3 regions of the Sporosarcina sp. FA15 genome follow, and region 3 is predicted to be linked to each of the others. Evidence: riboswitches for the same ligand, from Rfam matches in the RefSeq annotation. Region 3 holds a riboswitch; each other region holds the start of a gene.
The links. A riboswitch is a leader RNA that binds a small molecule or an ion and turns the genes downstream of it on or off. The one in region 3 is predicted to bind S-adenosylmethionine.

Region 1: linked by a shared signal. The riboswitch ahead of ACP8HG_RS19780 (methionine biosynthesis PLP-dependent protein) and the one ahead of ACP8HG_RS21810 (methionine ABC transporter ATP-binding protein) in region 3 are both predicted to bind S-adenosylmethionine.
Region 2: linked by a shared signal. The riboswitch ahead of metA (homoserine O-acetyltransferase MetA) and the one ahead of ACP8HG_RS21810 (methionine ABC transporter ATP-binding protein) in region 3 are both predicted to bind S-adenosylmethionine.

What each region holds. Positions count from the first base shown of each region.
Region 1 is NZ_CP188818.1:4,155,184-4,165,583, reverse strand. It holds gene ACP8HG_RS19825 (ABC transporter ATP-binding protein) at 1-566, shown strand, start outside; gene ACP8HG_RS19820 (AI-2E family transporter) at 807-1,850, shown strand; gene ACP8HG_RS19815 (methylated-DNA--[protein]-cysteine S-methyltransferase) at 1,888-2,400, opposite strand; gene ACP8HG_RS19810 (bifunctional transcriptional activator/DNA repair enzyme AdaA) at 2,384-2,977, opposite strand; gene ACP8HG_RS19805 (DNA-3-methyladenine glycosylase family protein) at 3,317-4,228, shown strand; gene ACP8HG_RS19800 (DUF2812 domain-containing protein) at 4,485-4,985, opposite strand; gene ACP8HG_RS19795 (PadR family transcriptional regulator) at 4,975-5,322, opposite strand; gene ACP8HG_RS19790 (ABC transporter ATP-binding protein) at 5,472-6,203, shown strand; gene ACP8HG_RS19785 (ABC transporter permease) at 6,200-6,955, shown strand; SAM riboswitch class I at 7,033-7,139, shown strand; gene ACP8HG_RS19780 (methionine biosynthesis PLP-dependent protein) at 7,217-8,338, shown strand; gene metC (cystathionine beta-lyase) at 8,335-9,519, shown strand; gene ACP8HG_RS19770 (5-methyltetrahydropteroyltriglutamate--homocysteine S-methyltransferase) at 9,566-10,400, shown strand, end outside.
Region 2 is NZ_CP188818.1:236,987-247,386, reverse strand. It holds gene ACP8HG_RS01285 (PTS fructose transporter subunit IIABC) at 1-609, opposite strand, end outside; gene pfkB (1-phosphofructokinase) at 609-1,538, opposite strand; gene ACP8HG_RS01275 (DeoR/GlpR family DNA-binding transcription regulator) at 1,535-2,287, opposite strand; gene ACP8HG_RS01270 (phosphocarrier protein HPr) at 2,421-2,687, shown strand; gene ACP8HG_RS01265 (PepSY domain-containing protein) at 3,036-3,293, opposite strand; gene ACP8HG_RS01260 (hypothetical protein) at 3,474-4,232, opposite strand; gene metA (homoserine O-acetyltransferase MetA) at 5,075-5,983, opposite strand; SAM riboswitch class I at 6,086-6,192, opposite strand; gene ACP8HG_RS01250 (hypothetical protein) at 6,376-6,555, shown strand; gene ACP8HG_RS01245 (SgcJ/EcaC family oxidoreductase) at 6,624-7,079, opposite strand; gene ACP8HG_RS01240 (protein phosphatase 2C domain-containing protein) at 7,106-7,903, opposite strand; gene ACP8HG_RS01235 (NUDIX hydrolase) at 7,900-8,655, opposite strand; gene ACP8HG_RS01230 (hypothetical protein) at 8,685-9,050, opposite strand; gene ACP8HG_RS01225 (SIMPL domain-containing protein) at 9,142-9,792, opposite strand; gene ACP8HG_RS01220 (DUF2785 domain-containing protein) at 9,934-10,400, opposite strand, start outside.
Region 3 is NZ_CP188818.1:4,554,470-4,564,869, reverse strand. It holds gene sufU (Fe-S cluster assembly sulfur transfer protein SufU) at 1-214, opposite strand, end outside; gene ACP8HG_RS21845 (cysteine desulfurase) at 204-1,433, opposite strand; gene sufD (Fe-S cluster assembly protein SufD) at 1,433-2,740, opposite strand; gene sufC (Fe-S cluster assembly ATPase SufC) at 2,760-3,539, opposite strand; gene ACP8HG_RS21830 (dicarboxylate/amino acid:cation symporter) at 3,788-5,011, opposite strand; gene ACP8HG_RS21825 (MetQ/NlpA family ABC transporter substrate-binding protein) at 5,161-5,997, opposite strand; gene ACP8HG_RS21820 (MetQ/NlpA family ABC transporter substrate-binding protein) at 6,072-6,932, opposite strand; gene ACP8HG_RS21815 (methionine ABC transporter permease) at 7,002-7,670, opposite strand; gene ACP8HG_RS21810 (methionine ABC transporter ATP-binding protein) at 7,663-8,688, opposite strand; SAM riboswitch class I at 8,913-9,018, opposite strand; gene ACP8HG_RS21805 (thioredoxin family protein) at 9,073-9,372, opposite strand; gene ACP8HG_RS21800 (toprim domain-containing protein) at 9,387-9,728, opposite strand; gene gcvH (glycine cleavage system protein GcvH) at 9,803-10,186, opposite strand; gene ACP8HG_RS21790 (arsenate reductase family protein) at 10,262-10,400, opposite strand, start outside.

The sequences.
Region 1 (10,400 bases), 400 kb from region 3:
CATTAGACATTCATCGGTTGAGTAAAAATAAAGAGGAACGAAAAAAGAGGGTAGAAGAGTTGCTTGTTATGGTCGGACTCGAACCTTCCCATGCAATGCGCTATCCACATGAATTTTCCGGTGGACAGCGCCAAAGAATTGGTATTGCACGTGCACTTGCCGTAGAACCTGACTTCATAGTATGCGACGAACCGTTATCCGCACTCGATGTTTCTATCCAGTCGCAAATTGTGGAATTACTGGAAGATCTTCAGCATCGGCTTGGACTCACCTATCTGTTCATTGCGCACGACTTGTCTATGGTTAAGCACATTAGTGACCGGGTCGCAGTTATGTATGCGGGGAAAATTGTTGAGCTTGCCGAAAGCGAAGAGTTGTACTCTAACCCACAGCATCCCTATACAAAATCGTTACTCTCAGCGATTCCAATTCCTGACCCTAAAATAGAATCGAAGAAAAAACGAACGTTAATGGAAGATCAAATTGAGGAGGATAAATATCAACTATTGCAATCTGAGCTAATCGAGGTTTCAAAAGGACATTGGGTAGCCATCCCTATCAATTAAAATATGTTTCAAACTTCATTTATTGCAACAACTATAATATAATAAAACATGAGCTGAGGAGATATAACCTTTTCCGGTGTATAACTCCTTTTTCACAGCTAGTGCTGCATATTCGTTCGTAAGCTATTTTTTAAAAGAGATTTTCTAATTTATAATCTCTACAAATCATGGCAATACTAACAATGAAAGGTCTCATTTCTCGTTTTCACTTGTAATTATTTATGAAGGAGCTAAAGTCATATGAATGGGTTATTAGACATTTTCGAGAAAAAGGGACCACGGCGTATTCTTATTTTCGCTTTGATTATTTTAATTCTTTACAGCGTCAAAAGTATGATGAATATTATATTGCTTACCTTCATTTTCGCTTTTTTGTTGGATCGACTTATTGAGTTTACGCTCAAACGTGTACATTTTAACCGCAAGCTGCTAGTCATTCTCCTGTATACAGTGATTGTTGGCTTACTGACAGTTGGTGTTGTTAAGTATTTGCCTATAATCACAATGGAAATCAGTCAAATTATTGTAAGAATTACAAACTTCTATTCCACACCTCATGATAGTGTACTGCTCACCTACTTAGAATCCGTCATCTCTAGTAATCAAATTGCAGCCTATTTGGAAAATGGTTTTTCATTTTTGTTAAAATATTTCTCTGATATTAGTAAAACAAGTATTCAAGTCATACTTGCCCTCGTATTAAGCTTATTTTTCCTGCTAGAAAAACCACGGTTAATAGAGTTTACAAACAAATTTAAAGATAGTAAGATTGCTCCCTTTTACTTCGAAATTGAGTTCTTTGGTAAAAAGTTCACGCGTACATTCGGAAAAGTGATTGAAGCCCAATTTATCATTGCAATTGTTAATACAATATTGTCCGTGATCGTATTACTCATACTCGGATTCCCACAAATAATCGGTTTGGGAATTATGATTTTCTTTTTAGGACTCATTCCCGTTGCCGGGGTCATCATTTCACTTGTCCCTCTGACGATAATTGCTTTTACAATCGGAGGATTCCTGAAAGTTGTTTATGTTCTCATTGCAGTTATGATTATTCATGGCATTGAAGCATATATCTTAAATCCAAAACTGATGTCCTCCAAAACAGATTTACCCGTTTTTTACACGTTTATCGTACTGATTTTCTCACAAAACTTCTTTGGCGTCTGGGGACTCATTATCGGTATTCCCGTGTTTGTCTTCCTACTTGATATACTTGATGTCACGAATAAAGAACCTGCGAATCACATACCTGTTCCAAAAAGCAAAAAGACAAGGTGAGATTAACTTCTCCCTTGTCTTTTTTTATGTCGAAACACTATCTTTCCAGTTCTAGAAGTTGCTCTTTCATCTCTAAACCGGCCCTGAAACCACCTAACTTACCACTTTTCGCAATGACACGATGACAAGGAACAATAATTAAGACCGGATTGGCACCAATAGCGGTTCCAACAGCTCGTACCGAATTCGGCTTTTCAATCCGTTCTGCAATTTCCGAATATGAAACAGTCCGTCCGTACGGAATTTCTTGCAAGGCCTTCCAGACAATTTGTTGAAAAGGAGTACCGTGAAGATCGACTGGCAATGCAAAATCCCTGCGTCGCTCTTTCAAATAACCCATTAACTCAACTGCGTGTGGCTGTAAGATATCCGCTTCTTCTATCAGAACATGACTTGGAAGCCGTTTGTTCACCCACGCTTCCAGTTCTCCGAATGGTGCATTCGGGGTACCTATATAGCAAAGCCCCTCTGTCGTCGCAGCTATATACATTTTCCATTGTGAGTGATTAAGCAATGTCCAATACACGTTATTTTTACTGTTCTTCTCCACTAACCTCTACCTCCCTCACTAGTTTTCGATATTGTTTTGGTGTTTGTCCAGTTTTCATTTTGAATAGCGTGATGAAATAGGACGGATTCCGAAGCCCCACGCTTACCCCAATTTCAGCAATGGATTTATCGGTTGTAGTAAGTTCAGACATCGCTTTCGTTATTCTGATCTTTTGGATATATTCAACAGGCGTCAGCCCCGTGATTCTTTTAAATGTTCGCTGAAGGTGATAAGGACTTCCATGGCACATGTCTGCAAGTATTTCTAACGTCAATGGCTCCTGAAAATGCTCGTTTATATATTCTCCAATTTGGATAGTCCATTCTTCATCAGGTAAACGCAGCCCACCCGGCTTACAGCGTTTGCAAGGTCGGAATCCATCTGCTAGCGCTTCCGCCGCATCATTGAAAATACGGACATTCTCTTTTTTTGGATCTCTTGATTTGCAAGATGGTCGGCAAAAGATACCCGTCGATTTCACGGCATAAATGAAGATTTCATCAAACCTTACGTCGTTATGTCTAATTGCTTGCCACTGTTCGTCAGTCAACTGCCTGACTTGTTGATGATCGCTCACGGAATCACCTCTTTCTCTTACCTTAAGTATACCTCCTCTATTTCCAAAAACAATTACGCCTCGGCGTAATTGCGTCCAGATTTTGAATCGAGCTTGCTCGATTGACTCCTTTCAAAATCTGCGACATCCGCCGGAGGCTTTATCTTTGTTCAGCGGGCATTTGGAAACCGCTGAACAGGTAAACAAAACAGCATTCACCTCCCACCTATGGAGGTGAGAGTCTTCTGCTGAATAAAGATAAATGCTTTTCAGGACGTAACAGCAAGATAGCGAAACTTTTCCACCTGGGATTATGGTACAACTAAACATATAGATAAGATGCAGAGGAGATTTTTTAAAATGCTAGTTAATCAACAAGATTATTTGATAATAGCCGTTCCGAAAGAGTTCAATTTCAAAGAAAATATCAGCTATATGTCCAGGTCAAACAATGAGTGTATGTTTGAAATCCGTGATGGTAAAGTGATCAAGGCAATTCCAGTTGGGAATGAGATTCTATTAGTCGAAGTCAGCGAAAATACAGAGGGTAACCTTCTGGTTCGGTTTATAGAAAAATATACACCGTCTAGCGATAGCGTCCGGGATATGGTCGTCCATTATGTACGTGATTGGTTCGATCTCGATACTGATTTGAAACCTTATTATGAGATGGCGAAAAGGGATCCATTGCTTCAACAAGCAGTAAGTGAGTTTTATGGATTGCGAAACATCGGAATCCCTGACCTGTTTGAAGCGTTATGTTGGGGAATTCTTGGACAGCAAATCAATCTGACATACGCATATACGTTGAAAAGGCGCTTTGTGGAGACGTTCGGAAATTCGATTGAATGGGAAGGACAGTCATATTGGATATTCCCTGAACCAGAGTACATTGCGAAGCTTACAGTCGAGGATTTATCGTCATTAAAAATGACCGTAAAAAAATGTGAGTACCTGATTGGGGTTGCACAGCTTATCGCAGATGGAAGCCTATCCAAAGCTCAGGTATTGGGAACTGGGAACTTTAAGGAAGCGGAAAACATGCTTATCAAAATCCGCGGAATTGGGCCCTGGACTGCAAACTATGTCTTAATGCGCTGTTTGCGTTTCCCAAACGCGTTTCCAATTGCTGACGTCGGACTTCATAACGCCATCAAACATTTGACAGGAGCAGAAGAAAAGCCAACGAAAGAAGAAATTTTAAAGCTTGCTGCACCATGGGAGAACTGGGAGTCCTATGCGACGTTTTACTTGTGGCGTTTTCTTTACTAAGATCAAGTAATTTCATGATTGGTTATTCAATCACCTCCCCTTGGAGATAAAATAGAAGGGCAAACTCAAATTGTTTGCCTCCACTTTTTTATTAAATCATCTCGCTTTATTTACCAAGGGGGTTTATCTTCATTCGATAATCCAATCATATATATAGAAAAGAATATCGCTAAAACAGCGGTTACAATCAAGGTTGTAATGACGATTGGTGAATGAATTTCAAATAGTACTTGCTAGAATAAGCGTCATTTATTAGTCAATAAAAATCAATTTTTCTCTTCAAGGAAATAAAAATGTAAAAGTACAAAAGAATAACAAGCATAATGATAACCGTCAGAATTATTTGAGACAACTGACCTTTCCACGTCAAAAACAATCCAATTTGCGATGTTAACAAGATTATGAAGAATACCAGATAAAATTTCATCATCCGCTGAAACGTTTCTTTTACTGACTCACCATCGGAATAAATCTTTTTTACCCCTGATTCATTTGCTTCTGTACGAAAATAATGAAATTGCTTTAGAGCGCTGTCTACATATTGCCAACCGGCATCTTTACATAGTTGCATATACTCTTCATTCGCATCCCGGAAATCAATTTGATAGACATATGATTCATTAGGATTTTCATCGAAGGTATAGGTAAATAATCCATACTTTTTAAAATGAAATCCTTGGCGTGACATATCCGTCAGCCACTGCTCTTCTTTATCAACACTCGAAGCAAGAAAAATCTTGAACCTTTTAACAGTCATCTTCTTCGCCCTCCATTTCTTTTATGATGCTCCTGGCGTTTTTCACAAGTGATTCAAGCCTCTTAAACTCAAGCTGAAGCACTTCTTTACCTAAGGGTGTCAGCTGATTATACTTGCGGCGTTCTGCATCATCTATGTCTACTTTTTGAATGATTTTCTGCTTTTCTAATTTTCCTAGTGCTCCATATAATGTGCCGGGACCCATTGTAACTTCCCCCCGACTTATTTTTTCTACGTCCTGCATAATGGCATATCCATGACGTACTTCCCTTAAGGACAGTAAAATATAATATGTTGCCTGCGACAATGGTAAAAAACTTTCTGGCTGTTTTATCATTCTTTCACCTTCTCACTATATCGCTTATCGTTATATCGATTAACGATATAGTAACAAACATTTTTTGGAATTGCAATAGATTTTCCTTGCATGACAAAACTACCTAGATTAGAATTATTATAAATAAGAAGCTGGTAGGAGAGAATGTAATGTCCAATTTTTATAAACCCGCCCTACATTTTCATGACGTCAATTATTCCATTGGTGACGTACATATTTTAAAAAATATCACGGGCTCCTTTCCGGAAGGGAAAATCACAACGCTCGTCGGCCCTTCTGGAGCAGGAAAAACAACATTGCTTAAATTATGTAACGGGCTGATCTCATCTACTTCAGGAGATATTTTCATTCACGATAAACTCATTTCCACATATGAACCCGTTGAACTACGCCGCCATGTCGGGATCGCACTTCAAAGCGCACCAATGATTAAAGGCACCGTCTATCATAACTTAGCTCTCCCTACGGAACTTCAAGGTAAAAAATTGCCTGAACAGGATGCCATTAAAATTCTAGAAGACGTCGGATTAGATGTGCAATTTTTACATCGTAAAACCAATGAATTATCCGGTGGTCAGCGTCAAAAAGTATCCATTGCTCGCACACTAATCAACCGTTCTGAAATCCTATTACTGGATGAAATCACATCCGCCTTGGACCGAACATCTTTACATGAAATCGAAGAATTAATCGTCAAAATTAACCGGGTGTATGGCACAACCATCATCTGGATAACACATAATTTAGAACAAGCCTTATCAATTGGAGATTACACTTGGGTTCTAATGAATGGTCAAGTCATTGAAACTGGCGAAAGTGACTTATTAAAATCACCAACAAATGAATTTGTGAAGCAGTTTGTGCAAGGAGGCGTAGAATGAGTTATCTTACGTTATCCATTACACTTATATTTGTAATCATACCCTTACTACTATCAAAGACTCTACGTTTAGATTTGGAAAAAGACACAATCATTGCGACAATTCGGTCCATTATCCAATTGCTTATGGTCGGCTATATTCTTAAATTTGTCTTCGATTCTGAAAACATATTGTACATTTTGTTAATGGTTACATTAATGATTGCAGCGGCAACACAAAACACCCGTAAGAAAGGAAAAGCAATCAAAGGAATCACTTGGAAAATCGCGGTCACATTACTTTTTGTAGAAGTACTAACCCAGAGTATTCTACTAGGCTTTCAAATCGTACCGCCAACCGCACAATACATCATTTCAATTAGCGGCATGGTGATTGGCAACTCAATGGTGCTATCAATCCTATTCCTTAACCGCTTCACAGCTGAGATTGAAACGCATCGTGATGAAACCGAACTCATCCTTTCTCTCGGTGGAACGCCAAAACAGGCCATTCATAGACAACTCATCAACGCAATCAAGGCAAGCATGATCCCGACAATCGAAAGTCAGAAGACAATGGGCTTGGTTCAACTTCCAGGTATGATGAGTGGTCAAATCATCGCAGGTGCGGACCCCATCCAAGCGGTTCAGTTCCAATTGCTCATCATATTCCTATTATTGACGACCGCTGCAGTGACAAGTGTATTGCTTGGCTTTTTATCATATCCAAGTCTATTCAATCAACGGATGCAGCTGCTGAAAGACAGATTTTAATAATTCGCTCTTGTTTTATTTTCCATGTCATGATAAAGTTATTGAAATTGTTCTTTTCACATAATTCCATAATTTGATTCTTATCAAGAGAGACCGAGGGATTGGCCCTATGACGTCTCAGCAACCAGCCTGTTCAGGTACGGTGCTAATTCCTTTAGGTGTTCATTTCCCTAGAAGATAAGAAGATAGTCTACGATATTTCGGGGACCCTCTTCTTATAGAGGGTCCCCTTTTGTAATCTAAAAGAAAAGGGTGACTACAATGACAAAACAAAGTTTGAATACAATCCTAGTCCAATTAGGCAACAACAGTGATCCGAAGACGGGCGCTGTCAACCCTCCGATTTATTTATCAACTGCGTACAAACATAAGGGGCTCGGTCAATCGACTGGCTACGACTACACACGGACAAAAAATCCAACCCGCTCCATATTGGAAGATGGAATTGCAAACTTAGAGAGCGGTGATGCAGGGTATGCATGCAGTTCTGGTATGGCGGCGATTCAGCTTATCTTGACACTGTTCCGTCCTGGAGATGAATTGATTGTCCCAGAAGATATTTACGGTGGCACATATCGCTTGCTCGAACAATATTCCGACGTTTATTCAATCGGTACAACGTATACGAGTTTCGCCGATGTGAACGAGACCGAAAAGTTGATAACTTCGAAGACAAAAGCGCTCTTCATAGAAACACCGACCAATCCACTCATGCAAGAATTTGATATTCGGCAGTATGCAGAACTGGCTCAAAAGCATGATTTACTGTTGATTGTCGACAATACATTTTTAACGCCTTATTTCCAGAGACCGATTGAATTCGGGGCTGACATTGTCATGCACAGCGCAACGAAATATATCGGTGGACATAACGATGTCCTCGCGGGACTTGTCGTTGCAAAAGGTGAAAAACTTTGCGAACAACTTGCCGCCAACCATAATGCTATCGGCGCAGTCCTCTCCCCTTCCGATTCTTGGCTAATCATCAGAGGGCTGAAAACACTGCATTTAAGAATGAAACAGCATGATGAAAACGCGAAAATAATCGTCAATTATTTGAAAGATGAACCACTTGTTACGGACGTTCTCTATCCAGGAAAAGGTGGAATGCTATCATTTCGACTGAACGATAGTGAATCGGTCGGGCCATTCCTTGAAAATCTGCAGCTCATTACATTTGCGGAAAGTCTAGGCGGAGTGGAAAGTTTCATTACTTATCCAGCAACGCAAACCCATGCCGATATTCCTCGTGAAGAACGAATACGACGTGGCGTCTGCGACCGACTTTTACGTTTCTCTGTCGGAGTCGAGGAGGCTGACGATTTGATCGCAGATTTGAAGCAAGTGTTTGCAACTTTGAATAGCGGGGTGCTACAACGATGAGTTTGAATAAAGAACGGTTGGAAACGACTATTATCCATGCTTCGACACGCGGGGATTACGAACAAAAAACAGGTGCTGTCAACGTTCCTATCTACTTATCTTCAACGTTCCATCAGGAAAGCTTCGATGCATTTGGACCGTATGATTATAGCCGTTCGGGCAATCCAACGAGGGATGCGTTGGAAAAAACGATTGCCTCACTAGAAGGCGGTTCGCGCGGATTGGCCTTCGCTTCCGGAATGGCTGCCATCTCGGCTACATTTATGCTCCTTTCTTCGGGTGACCATATCGTGGTTACCGAAGATGTCTACGGCGGCACATACCGATTCGTAACCGAGGTATTACCGAAATTCGGTATCGACCATACATTTGTAGATCTAGTGAATGTAGATGAAACCGCACGTGCAATCCGTCCAAATACAAAAGTAATCTATATTGAAACACCATCCAACCCGCGTTTGGGCATTACAGATATTGAAGCGATTGTTGAACTTGCAAAATTGAATGACTGTCTGACGTTTCTCGACAACACATTCATGTCGCCACTTTACCAGCGTCCACTAGATCTTGGAGTTGATATCGTTGTTCATAGTGCTACCAAGTTTTTATCGGGGCATAGCGATATCATTGCTGGGCTAGCGGTTACAAAGGGGGAAGAACTTGGCAATCGATTGGCCTTCATTCAAAATTCTTTCGGCTCTATTCTAGGCGCACAAGATTCTTACGCGCTAATCCAAGGAATTAAAACGCTAGGTGCCCGTTTAACACAGTCATCCGAATCGGCGAGTAAAATAGCCTCGTACTTGAACGACCACCCGTTAGTAGAAGAGGTGTTTTATCCAGGGTTAGCAAGTCATCCAGGACACGCAATCCACTCGAAACAATCGACAAGTCCAGGCGCTGTCTTATCTTTCCGTTTGCCAAACAGAGATGCAGCAAAGGCCTTTGTTGAAAACGTTCGGATACCCGTTTTCGCAGTAAGTCTAGGCGGAGTTGAATCAATTCTCTCCTATCCTGCAACGATGTCCCATGCCGCCATGCCTAAAGAACAACGGGAGAAACGTGGTATTACCGATGGTCTGCTACGTTTTTCTGTTGGACTCGAGCATGTCGATGACTTGATTGCCGATTTTGATCAAGCCTTGATTAAAACAAGTGAAAAAGTTGCCATACCTAATTAAGTACCATTAAAGAAAACATTATTATATTGGAAAGAAGGAATTTAAATTGACAAAACCTATAGCCGAACAAACTTTGACGAAAGCACCATTTAAAGCAGATCACGTCGGGAGCTTTTTAAGACCAGAACGCCTAAAGCAGGCGCGTTTGCAAAGAGAAACCGGTGATATCACTGCCGAGGAATTACGCACAATCGAAGACGAAGAAATTACAAAGCTCGTCGAAAAGCAAAAAGAAGCTGGACTTAATTCTGTGACGGACGGAGAATTCCGCCGTAAATGGTGGCATTTTGACTTCCTTTCTGGCTTTGACGGCGTTGAGTTTTTCGAAACAGATAAAGGACTCCAATTCAATGGTGTTGTAACGAAAGCACACGGCATTAGAGTGACAGGAAAAATTGGGTTTAGCGACCATTACATGATTGAACACTTCAAGTTCCTGAAAAGTATCGCAGGTGATGCAGTCGCAAAATTCACGATTCCAAGCCCGAATATGCTGATTCACAGAGCGACATTCGAAGAAGGCATCTATGCAAATGACGAAGAGTTATTTGATGACTTGGTTACAGCCTATCAAGACGTAATTCAAGCACTGTACGATGAGGGATGTCGTTATCTTCAAATCGATGACACGTCTTGGGCTTCCTTCTTATCGGAAGAAGGAAGGGAAACATTGAAAGCGAAGGGGCAAAATCCTGACAAACTTGTACAACTATCGGCACGTGCCATCAATGAATCCATCGCGAAAAGGCCTGCCGACTTGCTCGTGACGATGCATATTTGCCGCGGCAACTTCAAATCGACCTATTTTTCTAGTGGTGGCTACGAGGATGTATCCGAAACAATTTTCGGCGGATTAGATGTTGACGGTCTTTTCCTTGAGT
Region 2 (10,400 bases), 300 kb from region 3:
CAATGAAATGCCCATTTCTTTCGCTTTGTCAGTTAGTTTTTGTGCCGCCATGTAGGTATGCGCTATTCCCGTTGGACACGCAGTAACAGCAAGTATTTTCGATGTAGGTGAAAGTGATGATTTTGATTCATCTATCTCTTCAGGTCCTTCCAACTCGATTTCCTTGTCATTGACCGCTTGTAGAATTTCATTTTTTGACGTAGCATTTAGAATTTTTTCTCTAAAGTTTGAATCCATCAAAAATGTAGCTAGTCTTGATAGCGCTTCCAAATGGTCGTTATTTGCTCCTTCGCTCGCAGCAATCATGAAAAACAGATGAGCCGGCTGGCCGTCCAGCGATGCGTAGTCGATACCTGGTAAAGAACGTCCAAATGCGATTCCCGGCACCTTAACAGCTGCTGATTTCGCATGTGGAATCGCAATTCCATCGCCGATTCCCGTCGTCCCTTGCTCTTCTCGGGCCAAAATATCTTGTGTAAATGCCCCTGTATTATTCAAATTTCCTGCACGATCGAACTGATTTATCAGTTCTGTCAATACATCCTGTTTAGATGTAGCTTTCACATCCAAAATAATTGTAGCTTCAGTTAATAATTGTGTGATTTTCATCATTTCACATCCCCCTTATCTAATGAACTAATCAATACTTGGTCCAGCAATGCTAGTACATCTTTTTTCTCACAAAGATCCACTCTAAAAGCTGTTGCACTTCCGCTTGCAACACCCGATCGGAATGCCTTAACTGAATCCCCCTCTTTCGTGAAGGATGCAAGAAACCCGGATACAAGTGAATCACCAGCCCCCACCGTATTCACAACTTTCCCTTTTGGCGCTTCCGCAAAAACAGCAACCTCTTTCGTAACGAGCAGTGCCCCTTCCCCCCCCATGGAAACGATGACATGTTCGACGCCTTTTTCAATAAGTTTCTTAGCGTAATGGTGTGCTTGCTGTTTGTTTTCTATTACCGTATCGAACAATTCACCAAGCTCCTGTTCGTTTGGTTTAATAAGAAATGGCTTCATGTCAATCAATCCTTTTAATGCAGGACCCGATGTATCAAGAACGAAATGTACGCCATTGTCATTGCAGATAGTTGCGATATCCTCGAAAAAAGTTTTCGCTATTGATTCAGGAAGACGGCCTGCAAGAACGAACCAATCACCTTTTTCCATGTTCTGCACTTTCGCCATCAATTGCTGTTGCTGTTCTAGTGTTATATCAGGACCAGGACCATTTAACTCTGTTTCTTTATCGGCTTTGATTTTCACATTGATGCGCGTAATTTCTTCAGTTTGGATAAAGTCCGTATGAACCCCTTCTGACTGTAGAGATTGTTGAATATAGTCACCTGTGAACCCACCTACAAAACCTAAAGCGATGTTGCTAACTTCTAATCGGCTTAACACACGTGACACGTTTATTCCCTTTCCCCCGGGATAGTAATATACATCTTTAGAACGGTTCAGTTTACCGCTCCTGAATTCGGGTAAATAGGTAGTATAATCAAGCGAGGGTGTGATTGTGCACGTATAAATCATGATTTCCCCACCTTTACTGTTGTTTTTTGCTCCAATAAGTTGATAGCTTGTTTTTCGAAATCACTTACTATCAATACGGCTTTATCGAGTGGCATAATAGTAGCAAAACTTACTTTGTTATATTTTGAATGATCCGTCACGACATATGTTTTTCTCGAGAGTGTAGAAGCAAGCCTTTTAACAGCGGCTTCTTCTGGATCTGGCGTTGTATAGCCGATTTCCAAATGGAATCCGTTGACGCCAAGAAAGCATTTGTCAAACTGATAGTCGCCAAGCGTCTGGATTGTTTGAGGTCCCACAAGGGCACGCGTGCGGGATTTTATATAGCCACCCGTCAAATAAGTCGTTATTTCGTATTCCATCAATGAATCAACATGTGTCAATCCATTCGTCACAACGGTCACTTTTTTATTCTTTAAATAAGGAATCATCTGCAAAGTGGTAGTCCCTGCATCAAGAAAAATACAATCCCCATCTTGGACAAAAGAAGCGGCATAAGTAGCAAGCTGAATCTTCTCTTGAAGGTTTTTGGATGCTTTATCCGAAATACTAAGTTCTTTTGTGATTCGCTCGCTTATTGTAGCGCCTCCATGGATACGATCCAATTTATTTAAGTCTTCGAGATCGTTCAAATCCCTGCGAATTGTTGACTCTGACGCGGATGTCGCATCGACTAACTCTTGAATTTTAACTGTCTTTTTCTCAGTCAATAAATTTAAAATCAATTCATATCGTTCATTTGTCAACATATGAACACCACCTCTAATTAGCTGTAAACTCATATTACTTGAAATCCCTTTCATAATCAATCATAATCTCCCATAGTCAGTCACCAACTTTTATAATACAGTCATTGATACTAACAATTAGGAGGAATACACATTGATAGAAAAACAATACACCATTTTAGGTACTGCTGGTTTACATGCCCGTCCAACATCCGCTCTCGTTAGTGCGGTCAGTTCTTTCAAATCGGATATTACACTGGAATACGTCGGTAAAAAAGTAAATCTGAAATCCATTTTAGGTGTTATGTCACTTGGAGTAGCTTCAGGCACTACCATTACAATTGCGGCGGATGGTGAAGATGAAGCGGATGCAATTGCAAAAGTCGATGCAATTATGGAATCCGAAGGCCTTGGAAAGTAATAACAATCTCGAGTTGTGATAGTAGCAAAAGGGTTTCTAATCTGTTTCATGGACTAAATCGCAAACGCATGCCCAGCCCAGACAAGTAGGAGGGATGTAGTTCAATCCCTCCCGGTGGACCTATAGGTTAGAAGCGACAGAGGAGGCAGCTTAGGATCACGATTTCCTTTTCAATAGTTGCATGACCCATGTCGTACAGTTCCAGGGGCTAGGCGCTGGAGTCTAGACGTAAAATCACTAAGTTACAACTTATCCACAGTACGAGATTTCATAATTTCCTAAACATCAAAAAAAGAACAGCCACGAATGGTATCAGTTACCATTCGTGGCTGTTCACATATAGTTTCATTAATCTAGTTTCACTCTGAGGACTGCACCTGTATTCGCATCAATTTTAACTTCATACTTATGACCTTCTGCCGTTCTTACGTCAATTTCATATACCAGCATTCCATCGTCGTAATCTAATTCCGCTTTTACGACCTGGCCTGGAACCCGCTCTAATGCAATGGCCATCGCCTGATTTATTGTAATCCTCCGGTATTGTGGGTTCTGATAATGTTCATGCCAATGTTGGTTTTGATTTTGTCGATTCTGATTCGTCACCCAATCTCCTCCAATTCGATTATCCCGTTGTCCTTAACATTCTATTCAAGGATGGCTAATATGTGCTGAATCCCTAAGCCCATAACTGAAAAGACAATTAAGCAGTTCCTAGGTATATGATTTGCACTTGAGGCTTGCTTAATTGTAATGATGTTTTCCATCATTAAATAGCCATACCTTTCAATCAACGTTCTCCTCTTTTTCTTCCTGCTTTTGGCTCAACATAAAACGTGCCGAAACTGGATCCGATCTGGTCAATAATTTGGATAGATACGAAGACGTCATGCTGTAACTACCTTCTATTTTCCCTGATAAAAAGTTGGTTCGCTCGTATAGGACTGAGCGTAGATAATCCAGTTGCCTTATCACTTTCCCTAGCAATCCTTCTTGGTTGTCCAGCCTGCTGATCACGTCTTTTTGTATATCTTCTTGTTTCAATATTTGCTCTGACAACAGCTTTTGATAATCTAATTGTTCATTCATTTTGACTACAATTTCCTCATTTGCAGAAGTCAGCATTTCTATACTATTGACAATTTCTTCATTTGACTGGCTGACCTCATTCACTTTCCCGATGAATTCTCGATTCATTATTCGCTCATGTATCAACGTACGTTGTAACATTTCGTTTTTAGTTTCTACTTTTTTTAACGACTTCATAACATCTTTTCCAAACTTTTCATGTCGGAAATCACTTTCCTTGATTTCATTCAAACGATTATGGATTGATTTCAATTGATTGGATTGTGTGTTTTTCTGTTGCTTTAGTAAGGTTTCCATGATATTGAACTGTTCACCAACCGAATGAGACGCTTCCCTATGTTCCTTCATCCATTCCGCTATCGGATCTATTTTATAGTGTTCTTGGTTCCTCCCTAAAACGTCTGCATTATTTTTAAAAACATCCGGGTGCCCATTTTTGTTAATAAACAACCCCATCTCACTTACCCCCTCGTCGTATTAGCTTATGCAATTCACGACAAAAGGGTCATTGAGTCACGTCTGATGATTAACCACTTTCTTTAAAAAAGCACCTATACGCCAGGAATCTAGAGTTTTTTGCAAAATAGTAAGCAGTCATTTTCTGGTTTGGTTAATTGCAGACCTGTTGATTAACCAAAACTAACCAGTGAATAACATAATTACCTTCCGGGCGCTACTTGTATAGTTTCATTTTTGGATTGCTTCGGATTGAATGACTTCTATTCAATTAGCGGGATGTCTGGATGCAAAAGTACTTGTAGTGCTTATGCTTTTTTTGATGAAAGAAAAGCTGACATCTAAGTCGGAGAAAAGCCGCCAAAGATGCAATTTTGGCGGCTGATGCTTTCTATACGGTTTTTTCTTTTTTTAGTAAAGAAGTGGCACTAGCTATAAGGTATCACATGATTAGATGTATAATCCTTGCTAAAAGTAAGAAAGGAACGCATTGTACATCGTCCAAGAGTGCCCGAAATTGCATCTTCGGGCACTTACACCCTTCATAGAATGTCATCTATTCTATTCTTACAAAACAACTGCATTTTCCACTTGAATAATGTAGGAACGCGACAGGCAACTATTCGCAATAGTATTACTAAAAAGAGTGTGGCTAGAGGTGACGGAGTCACTTCTAGCCACACTCGGACCCCTCAGTAAATCTGTCATGAATAGTTAGTCGAAAGCGGGCCAAAAATAATGCAGTGAAAATGAAGGTCATCAAGCCCTACTCACCAGTATTTTATGCAAATAAATGGTTAATCTACAGACGTGGTTTAATTGATACATTTGTCATTAACTAGTTATTCCCATTCATAAGGTGTTTCTTGATACACATAATAATTTAGCCAGTTGGAGAAGAGTAGATGCGTATGGGAACGCCATGTATTCAACGGCTCTTTGCTTGGATCATCATTCGGAAAATAATTTTCCGGGATATCAATACCGACTCCTTTTTGCAAATCACGTGCATATTCCTCCGCCAACGTATCCGCATCGTATTCCAAATGACCTGTGATCATAATATGTTTATTATCTTTAGAAATGACGATGAATGCCCCTGCTTCCTCTGATTTGGCAAGCAAGTGTAGACGGGGATCATTTTTTATTTCCTCTGTTGAAACGGATGTATAACGTGAATGTGGCGCTTTAAATTCGTCATTAAAGCCACGTGCAAGATTAATCGTTGGGTCCGATAGTCGATGCGTAAAAACGCCTGAGCATTTTTTCGGCAATTCAAATTTCCGGATTCCATAATGATGATAGAGTGCTGCTTGGGCACCCCAACAAATATGTAAAACAGAGGTTACATTTTCTTTTGACCATTCCATAATCTCCGTTATTTCTTTCCAGTAATTAACGTCTTCAAATTCTAAATGCTCAATCGGGGCACCCGTAATAATCAGTCCATCGAAACGACGATGTTTCACATGTTCAAATGTTGTATAAAATGCGTTTAAATGCGTTTTACTAACGTTTTTAGAATCATGAGTTGCTGTGTTCAAAAATGTAACATTTACTTGTAGCGGTGTATTCCCTAATAGACGTAGCAGCTGCAACTCTGTTCTTTCTTTTTCAGGCATTAAGTTTAAAATGGCGATGTTCATAGGCCGTATATCTTGGGACGTTGCGCGTTCTTCATCCATCACAAATATTTTTTCCTTCTTCAATAGTTCTCCTGCTGGTAATTGTTTCGGTACATTGATCGGCATGTGTCGTCTCTCCCTTTTCACTTTGGTTTGAATCAAATGATTCAATATAAAAAACCCTCTTTTCTATAAGACAAGAAAAGAGGGTTTAATTTGGGCACTCTGTTCTTATCTCTCAAGAAAAAATCTTGTTGGAGGTAGCACCTTCCTGACTAAGTCAGAGGTTGCTGAAGCTTCACAGGGCCATATCCCTCAGCTTCTCTTGATAAGAATATTCAATTATTTACTATTATACTATTAAAACTACTATTGTAAACCGTCTTTTTTGACGATAATAATCAAAAGAAACATTTTTATTTTAATTTCCACATTAATTCAGCATGAAAACTGCTGAATAATATTTCTTTAGAAAGCCATATTAACGTGGCACTGAAAAAATGAAAGGAGTTGTTACTATGGGAAGAGATGACAATAAAACTGGCGGAAATAATGCACGGTCTTTACCACAAACGCCGAAAAACCAAAAAATAAAACCGGGCGACATGAATGAAGAAATAGCCCGCGAGTTTGCTGAACTCCGTTCCCTGAAACCAAAACGCGAACGAATGAACTCAAATGAAAAGAAGAGAAAATGATTACCTTTGTCATGAACAGTAACTAAAACACTCCCCGCACTGGTATTATCTTGGTGCGGGGCACTTTTTCAGCCTACATCAGATACTTGCTTCAATTCTTTGGTCATCCGCTCGACCAAGTCAGATCTTCCGTGAAATTGGGCCGGTGTATTTTGGAAAATTTTTATTTTCCATCCATCCTTTTCTTTTACTGCAATCAGTGTTTGATGAGCATTCAAATTTGGGTCAAGTTCTGTTCCGCCCGGAGGTATCATCCCGACGATTGCACGCAACATCGCAACTTCAGCACTCAGAAAGTACACATCTTTAACGACATTGATAAATGGAGGTGTTGGATGATCTGCAAATATCGGTTCTAAATGTGCAAAAATAGTATTTCGCCCAATTTCTTGACTTCCGTCAAATCCAATCAATTCGCCTTGCTCTGTAAATTGATCAGCCATGCTCTTAGCATCGCGATTATTCCATGCAAGAATTAAGTTATAATAAAGGGTTTTGATTTCAATTAATTCAGATGCTTCCATATCTAATTCCTCCCGTCATTTTTCCTTCATCCGAGATAATCGCTCGGGATGCTACCTTCCTTTTCTACTTTCACATTCCATGCGATAATTGTCGTACTGTCTCGTACATTTTGTCTTTCGATTTCCATCAATAACTGCGAAATCCCTTTATCAAGTTCTTTTTCATTCAGCACGGCAACGAGATCTGACGGATCCAAAAAAGGTTCCCCCGGGCATTCCACTAAACCATCAGTCGTCAAAAAAATAAGATTGTTCCCTTTTCTCATTTCCCTTGTCCCTGACGTGTAGCATGGTACTGCTTGCTCAAACGTATTCACTTGACCAATCCATTCAAAGAATTGCCTTTGGTTAAGTTGAAACTGATTTAGGGCAATTAATTCCGAATGGAACAGATATACTAAACAATCTCCAACCGAAAACCACCAAACGTAATTAGCTTTCCTGACAACGATAAGACAAGCCGTTTCTCCCATGGCACATCTGCATTCATTCAAAAATTGTTCAGATTGAAAAATTTCAAGTAACTTCATTTCCAAACGTTTAAATCGTGGAGGACCTTTCATATCTAAAATCTCTACCAATTTTTCTTTATGCTGCCCGAGTGTTTGTACAACAAGTTCCGCACTTTCAGCACTTTTATGTGCATCCAAAATAGCCGCTAATTCCCAATCCTCATTTTGCCAAATAACGCAGCCATCTTCATTCTTGGTTTGTCCCGCTGAAGAATTACCTCCAAATCTACCAACCGCTACACGATTAATCCATCGTACATCTCGTTCATCGACAAAGTCCTTTTCACTTCCAACCCAAGTAAGATTATTCATGAGCGCTCAATCAATCTATACGGTCTCACTTCATAACTTTCATAAACAATCGTATCGCTATTTCGAGCATCATCCACACTAGATGCAAATTGCGGGCGTTTTATCCAGTCTCCTACTTGCTCTTTATCAAAGTCAACAAATTGTACGTCAATCGTTTCAGGAGGTTGTGCAGCTGGTACACCTGACATCGCTCTTCCACGAAAAACCATACAGATGACGCCTAACGTGATATCTTGATAAACTCCTGTCATATCACCAATTTCTGCGTGGATACCTGTTTCTTCTAGTACTTCCCGTTTAACCGCCTCTTTCAAGGTTTCACCAAGCTCAAGTCGCCCACCCGGCATTTCATATGTATCATTTCGGTGATTGTTCCGTACAAGTAATACATGTCCTTCCTCATTGACAATGTAGCCATTTACAACAATAATTTGTCTAGATTGTCCATAATTCCCCGTCGAAGTGAAAAAGTCTTCATTTGATGAAATAATTAATGGAGCTAATGATTTCCGATAATTTTGCGCTTCAGCATGCATTTCCGATGCCCGAATGCTAGCGTCCACTGTCTCATAATGAGCCCTATTATCGTATGCCCACATTGCCATTATCTCCGTCTGTTCTTCATTGACCCACCGTCCAACCAGCTGCGCTCCATGCGTCAGCTGATTCGGAAGCAAAAAGGTATGGAAAAAGTGGGTAAACGTTTCGTACATCGCTGGTTCAACCGTGTACGTTTTTCTGCGATACAACATTCAATTATTCCCCCCGTACAAATTAATTTTCAGCGAGCCCTTTTCAATAACCAAACTAGGCCAAGTGTAAAAACAGCAACTAGTGTTAAAGTAAATTTGAGGTCAATGATTGGTTTAAACTTCACCTTCTCCGCATCTATCTCGTAAACACCCAAAGGTCTGACGGAGATATGTCCCCCGCCCCCTTCTCCTTGGGCACCTAAAGAGTTTCCTGTTTCACTAGAATAGCCGCCTCCCCCGCCAACAATATAATTAATCTTTGCTACCGGAAGGACTTTTCTGTTTTCAAAATTAATCGGTTCACCATAAATCAACGATACGTCTTGTTGCCGTGAAAACTTGTCAAATATCCGCGCAATAGGTGATAGGTAATTAGAAGATTTTTTAATTCCCATGTTTTCCCCACTCCCTTAATTTTTAGTTGTGATTAGGTTAGCTGTCGTTTTTTCAACGTAAAATAGTATCCATCTATTTTACGTTGATATTTCAATACCGAAATTGCACTTTAACCGTAGCGTTAATCGAAATCTGCCCCTGTTCAATCGGTGTGGAGCTAGTCATTTCTCTCGCAGCAAATGTTCGATATGCGATGGGTTCTGCTCTTAATTCTTCAACAATTTTAATTGGATGTGGATCAAGTTGCAGTTGCATTGTCTCAGCAATTATTTGCGCCTTGGCTAATGCATTTTTAAGTGCAAGGCTCAATGCTTTTTGATAGTCCAATTGTTCATTTTCAACCTTGAACTGGATATTTGATATCCTGTTCGCTCCGTTTTGGACAGCCACGTCTATTACATTTCCAACTTGATCAATATCTGTAATTTTTACTGTAATCGCATTCGTAACTTCGTATCCTCTAAATACTTGTTCGCCTTCGATATAGTTGTATTGGGGAACTATAGTGTACGAAACCGTTTGTATATTCTCCCTGTCGATCCCCAATTTCAATAACGAATCGATGACTTGATTCATCTCATAAGCATTTTCCTTTTGTGCATGGTTCAATTGTTTGTTTTCAGTACTGACTTCCAACTGGATTTGAGCAATATCCGGTGTTAGTTTAAGACTCCCAATTCCTGTAACAGTCATAACCCGCGGTTGTCGGCAGGTCATTTGTTGGGCATAAGGATAATACATATGTCTCCACCTTTCCTGAGCATCATTACGCTACCTTAGATAGTATGCTGATTGTCTCGAAAAGATATTTACATTAGCACTTAACGTAGAATTGGACGACAGATTACTCAAGGACCACAGCAGTATCTGAAGACTATATGACTAATTTAGATACATCCACATCCACTTTTCGAGAACTTTAAAAACGTCGCTGTTCACTTTCTTACCGATTCCCTTCGAACTCAAAATTACAAAGACTGATTTCAAAAAGTTCTTTACCGTTCTTTGTACGTGATAGGCGTCAAGTGATCCTTTATTTTCAAGCATTTCAGTTTCTACCATTCCGGCAAGTTCTTCAATCCATACTTGTATAACCTTCTCAGCATCTTGATGCTTTATTAATGAAACTATTATTATAGCTAAGCGTTCTTCCTCTTCATCCAAATAGTCAACTTGCCTTAACAAGGAATATTGAACTGCATGAAGAATTCGACTGATATCCTCTTTTTTCAGTAGAGGATGTTTTGCCAAGGCATCCAAGGTATCTGCGCCATGTGCGATGGCATGCGCCCATCCATTACCCTGGATAAAACCTCGAGTGTCTTTTTCTTCCCTCATATAGCGTATAA
Region 3 (10,400 bases):
ATGCCATTGAAATTGAACAGCCATCGCCTTCGAATTTTGCATTTTGAACAATGCCATCATCTATTTGTAAAGTCAGATGGATCACATCGCCACATGTCGGATTATTCATATCGACAGTTATGCTACTTTCTTCGATGACGCCTTTATTTCTAGGGTTTTTATAATGGTCCATGATGACCGAACGATATAACTGATCTAATTTGTTAGTAGACATCTGCGAAATACTCCTTTGCGATACGGAGTCCGTCCACGAGGCGGTCAACGTCAGCTTCCGTATTATAAATATAGAAGCTTGCGCGTGCCGTGGATGATACATTGAGCCATTTCATAAGCGGCTGAGCACAGTGGTGACCTGCTCTGACGGCAATACCATGCATATCGAGCACGGTTGCAACGTCATGTGGATGGACATCGTTCAGATTAAAAGTAACAAGTCCGGCACGTTTCTCAGGATCGAGTGGACCGTAAATCTTAAGTCCATCGATTTCCGACATCCGTTCCATTGCATATTTAGCAAGTTCGTGTTCATGCCGTTCAATGTTATCTAGCCCGATTTCTTCAAGAAAGTCGATTGCTGCGCCTAAACCAATTGCACCTGCAATTATCGGCGTACCGCCTTCAAACTTCCAAGGAAGCTCTTTCCATGTCGATTCATACAAACCAACGAAATCAATCATTTCGCCGCCAAACTCGACCGGCTCCATTTTGTTAAGTAAATCTTTTTTACCGTACAGAACACCGATACCGGTAGGACCGCACATCTTATGTCCCGAAAAAGCGAAAAAGTCACAATCTAGTTTCTGTACATCGATTTTCAGATGCGGAGCAGCTTGCGCACCATCGACAACCATAACAGCTCCATGTGCATGTGCAATTTCTGCAATTTCTTTAACTGGATTCATCGTACCAAGTACGTTCGATACGTACATGATGGACACGATTTTAGTCCGGTCTGTAACAACTTCTCGGACTTTTTCAAGTGATAGTGTGCCGTCTTCCTCAAGGTCGACGTACTTCAACACTGCCCCTTTTTCTTTTGCCAGCTGTTGCCATGGAATAATGTTTGAATGATGCTCCATGTATGTGATGACGATTTCATCACCTTCACCGACATTCGCCCGTCCATAACTTTGTGCAACTGTATTTAAAGCCGTTGTCGTACCGCGCATGAATATGATTTCTTCAGTCGACTTCGCATTGATGAAGTTGCGCACTTTCTCGCGCGCTCCTTCATACCCTTCCGTCGCACGATTACCAAGCGTATGCACACCACGGTGGACGTTTGAATTATCAAAGCTATAATAATTGCTTATTGCTTCTATTACTTGGCGCGGCTTTTGAGAAGTCGCAGCACTATCTAGATAAACGAGCGGATGCCCGTTTATCTCTTGGTCCAATATAGGGAAATGTTTGCGGATGTCTGTACTGAGCATTAGCGCACTTTCCTTTCGATAACCTCCGTCAATTGTTTCTTAACGCCTTCAATCGGCAATTTGCTGACTACAGGCGCAAGGAAACCATGAATGACAAGGCGTTCTGCTTCATGTTGAGTAATCCCACGGCTCATCAAGTAAAATAGTTGCAGTGGATCAACACGACCAACAGATGCCGCGTGTCCTGCTGTTACATCATCTTCGTCGATAAGAAGTATTGGATTTGCGTCTCCGCGTGCCCTTTCACTTAACATAAGGACGCGTGACTCTTGGACAGCGTTCGCTCTTGTTGCACCTTTTGCGATTCTTCCGATACCGTTAAAGATACATGTAGATTCTTCTTTAACAACACCGTGTTTCAAGATGAATCCTTCTGTATCCGTTCCCCAGTGAACGATTTCAGTTGTGAAGTTTTGGCGCTGTTTACCGCGTCCAACAACAACTGTCTTCATGTCGCAATGAGATCCGTTACCAACAAGATGCGTGATATTTTCAGAAATCGTATCACTGTCATTCATCAGTCCAAGTGCCCAATCAATTCGGCTATCGCGTCCTGTAACTCCACGACGATTCACATAAGTTGTAAATCCTTTCGCAAGTACATCAACCGCACCGTAAGTAATTTGTGCATTATCACCTGTGAATACTTCAGATACGATATTAGCTAATCCTTTTGCTTCTTCTACAGTCGATAAATAGTTCTCGACATACGTCACTGAACTATTCGCTTCTGCCACAATAAGAACGTGGTTAAAGAGTGAAGCTTGTTCATCATCATGTAAAAACAACACTTGAATTGGCTCTTCTACAACAACATTTTTCGGAACATATACGAAAACGCCGCCGTTTATAAGTGCTGCATGAAGTGCAGTCAGTTTATGCTCGTCTACCTTCACACCGTCTGTCATGAAATATTTTTTCATAAGATCACTATGTTCACGTGATGCTGTGAAAATATCTGTCATGATGACACCTTTAGCTTTCAACTCTTCAGATAAAAACAAGTAAGCTGGTGTGTTGTTGTGCTGTACATAAATACTGTTCTGTTGCTCTTTATCAACAAGTGCACGCGCTTCTTCAGAAAGCTCGTCCAAGGAAGCATACACAGTACTCTCTACCGTATGGGCAGGGAATTCCGTAAAGTTCCATTTGTCAATTTTCGTTTTATCTGGTCTTGGCATTGGAAGCTGTTCCGCTCTCACTAATGCGTCTGCGCGGAAATCCGCCATCCAATCTGCTTCATTCATCTTAGCGGAATAGGAACGGACGTCCTGTTCGGTTAATGCCAACTTTGTTTCAACCGTCATTTTGAATCGTCCTCCTTTCTTAAACTTCCTGCCCGACAGTTTCGTCTTCGATGCCAAGTTCTTCTTTAATCCAGTCATATCCTTGTTCTTCAAGTTTATGTGCTAATTCAGCTCCACCGGATTTAACAACTTTACCTTGCATCATAACGTGAACTTTGTCTGGTGTAATATAGTCAAGAAGACGTTGGTAATGAGTGATGATTAGGCAACCAAAATCTTCGCCACGCATTTCGTTGATGCCTTTTGAAACAACTTTCAATGCATCGATATCAAGACCGGAGTCAATTTCATCAAGCACTGCAAATTTAGGCTTCAACATTGTAAGCTGAAGAATTTCGTTACGTTTCTTTTCTCCACCTGAGAAACCTTCGTTTAAGTAACGTGTAGCCATGTCTTCGTCCATTTCAAGGAATTCCATTTTGCTGTCGAGTTCACGGATGAATTTCATCAATGAAATTTCGTCGCCTTCTTCACGTTTAGCATTGATTGCAGAACGAAGGAAGTCAGCGTTTGTTACGCCTGTAATTTCGCTTGGATATTGCATGCCAAGGAAGATACCCGCTCTAGCGCGCTCGTCCACTGCCATTTCAAGTACATCTTCACCATCAAGTTTGATTGTGCCAGATGTCACAACATATTTGGGATGCCCCATAATCGCTTGCGCGAGTGTAGATTTACCTGTACCATTTGGACCCATGATTGCATGGATCTCATTTGTATTAATCGTCAAATCGACGCCTTTCAATATTTCCTTGCCTTCAATTTCAACGTGAAGGTCTTTAATTTCTAAAGTAGCCATTCCAATACCTCCAATATATTAAAGATGAACGGATATCCATTCTCAATTTAGTATCATTCTAATCTTAACGTAATAAGCATTGCCTTGCAAATCATTGAGAATCGTTTCATTTGAAAGGAATGCCCTTAATTCAAGACTTGTATGCATACATTCTTCTAGACTTCGCTCATTTTCAATTATCCAGTTTTAATGAGAAACCACACAATTCAAAAAACCGGCACGTAATGTACCGGTTCAAACTCGAATTATTAGTATTGATCTGGCTCTAAATTTGTTTTAGTATCGTCACTATCCGTGAATCTGTCAACGATAATAGCGAGTGCGCCATCACCTGTGACGTTCGTTGCTGTTCCGAAGCTGTCTTGTGCCATATAAAGTGCAATCATAAGTGCAACCATCGTCTGATCAAAACCTAGCATCGAAACGAGTAGTCCAGTTGCCGCTACTACTGCACCTCCTGGGACTCCAGGAGCTGCAATCATTGCAACACCTAGCATGAAGATGAATGGAAGATAATCACTGAATTCAACTGGCATTCCATTCATAAGCATGACACCGATTGAACATGATACAAGTGTGATTGTACTTCCCGATAGGTGAATTGTCGCGAAAAGTGGAATCGTGAAATCAGTCACCTTGTCCGACGCACCTGTTTTACGTGCTTGACTTAACGTAACCGGGATAGTCGCTGCAGACGATTGTGTCCCTAGTGCAGTGAAATAGGCAGGTGCCATCGTTTTCATCAAGAAAAACGGATTGCGTTTTGAAAGAGAACCAGCAATCGTATATTGAATCGTTAGCATGATGAAATGAAGAACGATAATCATAACGAATACCAGCGCAAACACGGAAAGAACCTTCGCAACTTCACCGGTATATGTCATATTTAGAAAAATCCCGAAAATATGGAATGGTAACAGCGGAATGATAACGAATGCAATCACCTTTTCTATTAGAACATTCAATTCCTCGAATACAGAGAGCATTGCCTTACTACCAATGGATGCCATACCTATACCTAGTACGAATGCGAGAAGGAGCGCTGACATAACACCCATAATCGGTGTCATTTCAAGTTCAAAAAAGGATTCCGCGGCAGCTCGACCTGCTTTTTCTACCTTGCCGTCTCCAAGACTTCCGATAAATCCTGGCAATAATGCTGTTGCCGAAAAATATGCAATAATACCAGCTACAATTGTAGATATATATGCAAATGCTGTTGCCAATCCAAGGAGCTTACCAGATCCCTTGCCAAGCTTAGCGATTCCGGGCGTGATGAACGCAATAATGATTAGAGGCACTATAAAGTTCAGGAAACCTCCAAAAATCATATTAAATGTTGCGGCAAGACTGACAAACCAGTCCGTAAAGGCTGCTCCGATTGTCGGTATCTTCGGTAGAAGTACACCGAGTACAATTGCTAATCCAATGGCAATAACGATACGCCATATTAGACCAATTTTGAACTTCAAAACCATATCCCCCTATGATAAATATATGTATTTAAGAGACAACAATACCATAATATTTTTGCTATTGGAACATCTATTTGTGATTAACATCTATTGGAAAAAAGAAAACTCCACCGAGTTCAAAATCTTCGGCGGAGTTTTCTTCATACTTATTTTACCGGAACGACTGTGCCATCCCATTCTTTTAAAATAAAGTCTTGAATTTCTTTTGACTTCAATACTTCAATCAAAGCTTTGATCGAATCTTTATCTTCATCACCTTTTCTTACAGCGATGATATTTACATAAGGTGAATCCGCGTCTTCGATAGCAATAGAATCTTTAATCGGATTTAAACCCGCATCGATTGCAAAGTTCGAGTTGATCAGCAATGCATCGCCTTCATCATTTGAGTAAAGCTGCGGCATTAATCCCGGCTCATAGTTTGCGTCAAATTTGATGTTTTTAGGGTTTTCAACGATATCTTTCAGTTCAGCAGCTGTTTTATCTATACTTTCGTCAAGTTTGATAAGCCCTTTTGATTCAAGCATCGCAAGCACTCGTCCGTGATCAGAAATAGAGCTACTCATTAAAATCGTCGCACCATCTGGAAGTTCATCAAGTGATTTATACTTTTTCGAATAAACGCCGATTGGCTCAATATGAATGCCGCCTGCATTTACAAAGTCATATCCCGCATCTTCAATTTGTAATTCGAGATAAGGAATATGCTGAAAGTAGTTTGCATCGAGTTCGCTGGATTCAAGATCTTTATTCGGCAACACATAGTCTTGATATGTTTCGATTTGAAGGTCATAACCTTTTTCCTTCAACAATGGTTTTGCTTGTTCTAGAATGATCGAATGCGGTGTATTGGAAGCTCCGACAACAATCTTAGTTGTTTCTTTTTCGCCTACATTATTGCTGCCGCTAGTGTTTTTTGTTCCGCAAGCTGCAAGCGCGAGTATCAGTACTGCTAATAAAACACCTGTTAGAAATTTCTTCATTTCATAATCTCCCTTTTTTCTAAGATGACAATCTAGGTGATGGGTAAAGATAGTTGTCCACTTTCATCATCAAATCACTTCACAGGAATGACGTCGCCGCCCCACTCTTCGAGAATGAAGTCTTGGATTTCTTTCGATTTCAACACGTCAACCAAAATCTTAATTGCTTCAGTATTTTCATCGCCTTCTCTTACTGTGATGATGTTTGCATATGGCGACTCTGTCTCTTCAATCGCGATAGAATCGTCAAGTGGATTCAAACCTGCATCGATTGCATAGTTTGCGTTGATAACTACTGCATCGCCTTCATCATTTTTATACAATTGTGGTAAAAGTGATGGTTCGTAATTCGCATCAAATTCCAGATTTTTAGGGTTGTCAACAATGTCTTTCACTTCAGCTGTTACTTTATCTACTCCGTCAGCCAATTTGATTAACCCAGCCGACTCTAACAAAGATAGGACACGGCCATGTTCAGCTACTGAGTTACTAAAAATAATAACTGCACCGTCTGGAAGTTCATCAATTGATTTATATTTCGTCGAGTAAACAGCCATCGGTTCGATATGGATAGCTCCTGCATTCGCAAACTTATAACCGTGGTCAATTACTTGTTGATCTAAATAAGGAATGTGCTGGAAGAAGTTCGCATCCAATTCGCCTGATTCTAGATCTTTATTTGGCAAAATATAGTCTTGGTATGTTTCAATGACAAGTTCAATTCCTTTTTCTTTCAATATCGGTGCTGCCTTTTCTAAAATGATTGCGTGCGGTGTGTTAGATGCACCAATGACAATTTCCGTTTCTTCAACAGTTTCTTTGTCAGCTTTGTCTTCCCCACTTGTACTTTTATCATCGCTGTCATTTTTCGCTCCGCAAGCTACCAATGCCAATACAAGTACTGCTAATACTATTCCCCCTAAAAGCTTTTTCATGATTTTTTCTCCCCTTTTTCTATGTTTTATATAATTTACAGGCTAGGCCTGATATTACTGTACTAACTATTATCTCTTGTCGAATTTCCTCACCGCAAAATCCCCGATGAATTGAATGATGAAAACGATAATTAAAATAAGGATTGTTGCAGCAAGTGTAACGTCTTCCCGGCTACGCTGGAATCCATCTAAGTATGCAAGAGTCCCAAGTCCACCTGCTCCGATAATCCCAGCCATAGCAGTGTACCCGACGAGTGCAATCGCTGTTACAGTAATTCCTGAAATAAGTGCAGGCATCGATTCCGGTATAAGAACTTTAAAAATAATCGTTCTCGTTTTCGCTCCCATTGACTTCGAAGCTTCAATTACACCTTTATCAATTTCCTGTAATGCAATCAACACCATTCTTGCATAAAACGGAGCCGCTCCAATAATAAGTGCCGGCATCGCTGCATCCGGTCCGCGGATTGTACCAAGAAGAAATTTCGTAAACGGAATAAGTAAAATGATTAATATGATAAACGGAATGGATCTAAAAATATTGACGAATGCTCCTGATATAATATTGACCAACTTATTCGACCAAAGTTGACCGGGACTAGATAGGAAGAGTAAAATTCCAAGTCCTAACCCAATAACTAAAGTGAACAATGTAGAAACCGCAGTCATATAGAGTGTTTCCACTGTTGCTTCCCACATTTTAGTCCAGTCGACATTCGGAAAAAGGTTTTCAATCATTACCGATCACCTCCGTCTGAACATCATTTTCATTGAGGTATTGAATTGCTTCCTCAATGATTGAGGAATCTCCAAGCAACTGAAGTATCAGTGTGCCGTATGCCCCGCCATGTGTATGGGATATGTTTCCCTGCACGATATTCACATCGACAGTGAATTTCCGAATAAGACTTGCGAGGACAGGTTGTTCTGTCCGCTCCCCTACAAATACAAGCTTGATAAGCGTGCCGGCAGGAAATTCTTCCTTAATATGCGCCATTGCCTGCTTCGCCTCCACGGGTTCCGTCACTTGAGAGACAAACCGCTTTGTGATCGGTTCCTTCGGTGATTGGAACACATCCAGGACATCTCCCAACTCAACAACTTTCCCTGCCTCCATAACTGCAACTCTGTGGCAAATTTTCCGGATAACGTGCATTTCATGTGTGATAAGCACAATTGTCAGTCCAAGTCGTTCATTAATTCCTGTTAGAAGGTCTAGTATTGAATCCGTTGTTTCTGGATCAAGGGCTGAAGTCGCTTCGTCACAAAGAAGGACTTCAGGGTCGTTTGCAAGCGCACGAGCAATCCCTACGCGCTGTTTCTGACCTCCAGACAATTCGGATGGATATGCATTTTCGCGACCAGCCAAACCAACTAATTCAATCAGTTCCGCCACTTTCTTATCACGCTCGGCTTTTCGTACACCCGCGATTTCAAGAGGGAAAGCGATATTCTCCTTCACTGTTCTAGACCACAGTAAGTTAAAGTGTTGGAAAATCATACTCACTTTTTGTCGTGCTTCCCTTAGCTCTTTCCCTTTAATTGCTGATATTTCTAGACTTCCTATTTTAACGCTACCTGACGTTGGCATTTCAAGACCGTTCAGTAGTCGAATCAACGTACTTTTTCCTGCCCCACTATAGCCGATGACTCCAAAAATCTCACCGTCAGTAATTTCAAGCGATACATTTTCGACTGCTGAAATACTGCCTGGCCCTTCACCGTATCGTTTATTTATATCCGTTAAATAAATCATTTTTTTCACCTCAGAAAAATTGTTTTGTTACTAATTTGGTCTAGCTTCAGGCGCCACCCCCTCGGGTCACAAGGCAGTTCGCTGTGGTGGCTTAGGTACGCCCCCTTCGCAATCTGACTTGTGCCTGTCGGGGCTGAGCGGCGCCTTCCGCTTTTCAATACAAAAAAGCCTTCCTGCAGACGGGCAGAAAGGCTTGACGTTATCGAAAATAAACGTTGTCCAATCTCTCATCTTTCAAAGCGTATGCTTTGTGTGACTTGGCACCATTTCACTTACGTGACGGTTGCCGGGCTTCGCAGGGCACTATCCCTCCACCTCTCTTAATAAGAGTGACCTATTCAATTGAATGTTAAGACGAAGTATATCAAAGTTCCATATCTATTGTCAATCTATTTCTTCAAGTAGATACGGTACTGATTGAAATGCATAAATTTTATGGGTTAAAACGCCATCCTTTTGTATAAGAAGGCAAGGAACGCTTTCGATTTCATAGTCAATTGCAATATTTTGTACGTAATTCAAATCTGCTTTCCCGATTGGTATTCCCGGTCTCATGACGGTAATAACTTCCATCATTTTAGATGCGACTGCACAAGTTCCACACATTGGTGTATATAAATAAAACGCTGCCACTGAAGACTCTTTCAAAGCCATCTCCCATTGTTCGCGTGTCCAAGTTTCCATTAATTCTACATCCTTTAAATTAGAAATTCCGGTCTGATTTTAAAATCCGCACCTTGTAGTATTGTAGCCAACACTTTGTATGGGGTCGTCTCCACTTCCCGATAAACCTTTTCTGTGTACAAATGGATTGCTGCCGGGAACTCTCTTTTGAATAAAACACGGGTCTTTTCTCCATCTTCATCCGCATCAACGAAGACAAATAGTTCATGTTCTTCGTAAGGTGCAAGCAATTCTTCAAGCCGATAAGGACTTACTGTGCCGTTCGTACAAATAATTTCGACAGGCTCAACAAGTATTCGTGCCAAACGTTTCTTATCCGAACCGCCCTCGACGATAATTACTCTTTCATCCGACACAAGAAGCCCCTCCTTCGCTCTTTTTTATATAAAGATGCAAAAAACGCCGAAAAAGTACCGGCGCCTTGTCTTAGTTATTCTCCGACAGTCATTTTTTCATACGCTTCAGCTGACATAAGTTCATCCAGTTCAGAAACATTTGAAGGTTCAACAACGATCATCCATGCATTTTCATACGGTGATTCATTGACAAATTCAGGGCTGTCTTCAAGTCCTTCATTCACTTCAATTACTTTTCCGCTGATTGGTGCATAAAGTTCTGATACTGTCTTAACAGATTCAACGCTTCCGAAAGGCTCGTCCGCTTTGATGTCATCTCCGACAGATGGAAGTTCAACGAATACGATATCGCCTAGTTCAGATTGTGCAAAGTGAGTAATACCGATGCGGTAGTTACCACCTTCGTCTTTTACCCATTCATGCTCTTCAGAATAACGCAGATCTTTTGGTGTGCTCATTCCGTATCCCTCCAAATAAATAGTTTCATTCTCTTCAATTCTGTCATATTTCTCGAATAAAGACAAGATAGGAAATCAGTTAGTCCATACTTTGTCGAACTCTTCTTCCTTGAATCCGACAGTCACCTTACCATCACCGAAGACAATTGGTCTCTTAATCAACATACCGTCAGATGACAGCAAGCTAATTTTCTCTTCATCTGTCATTGTGAGC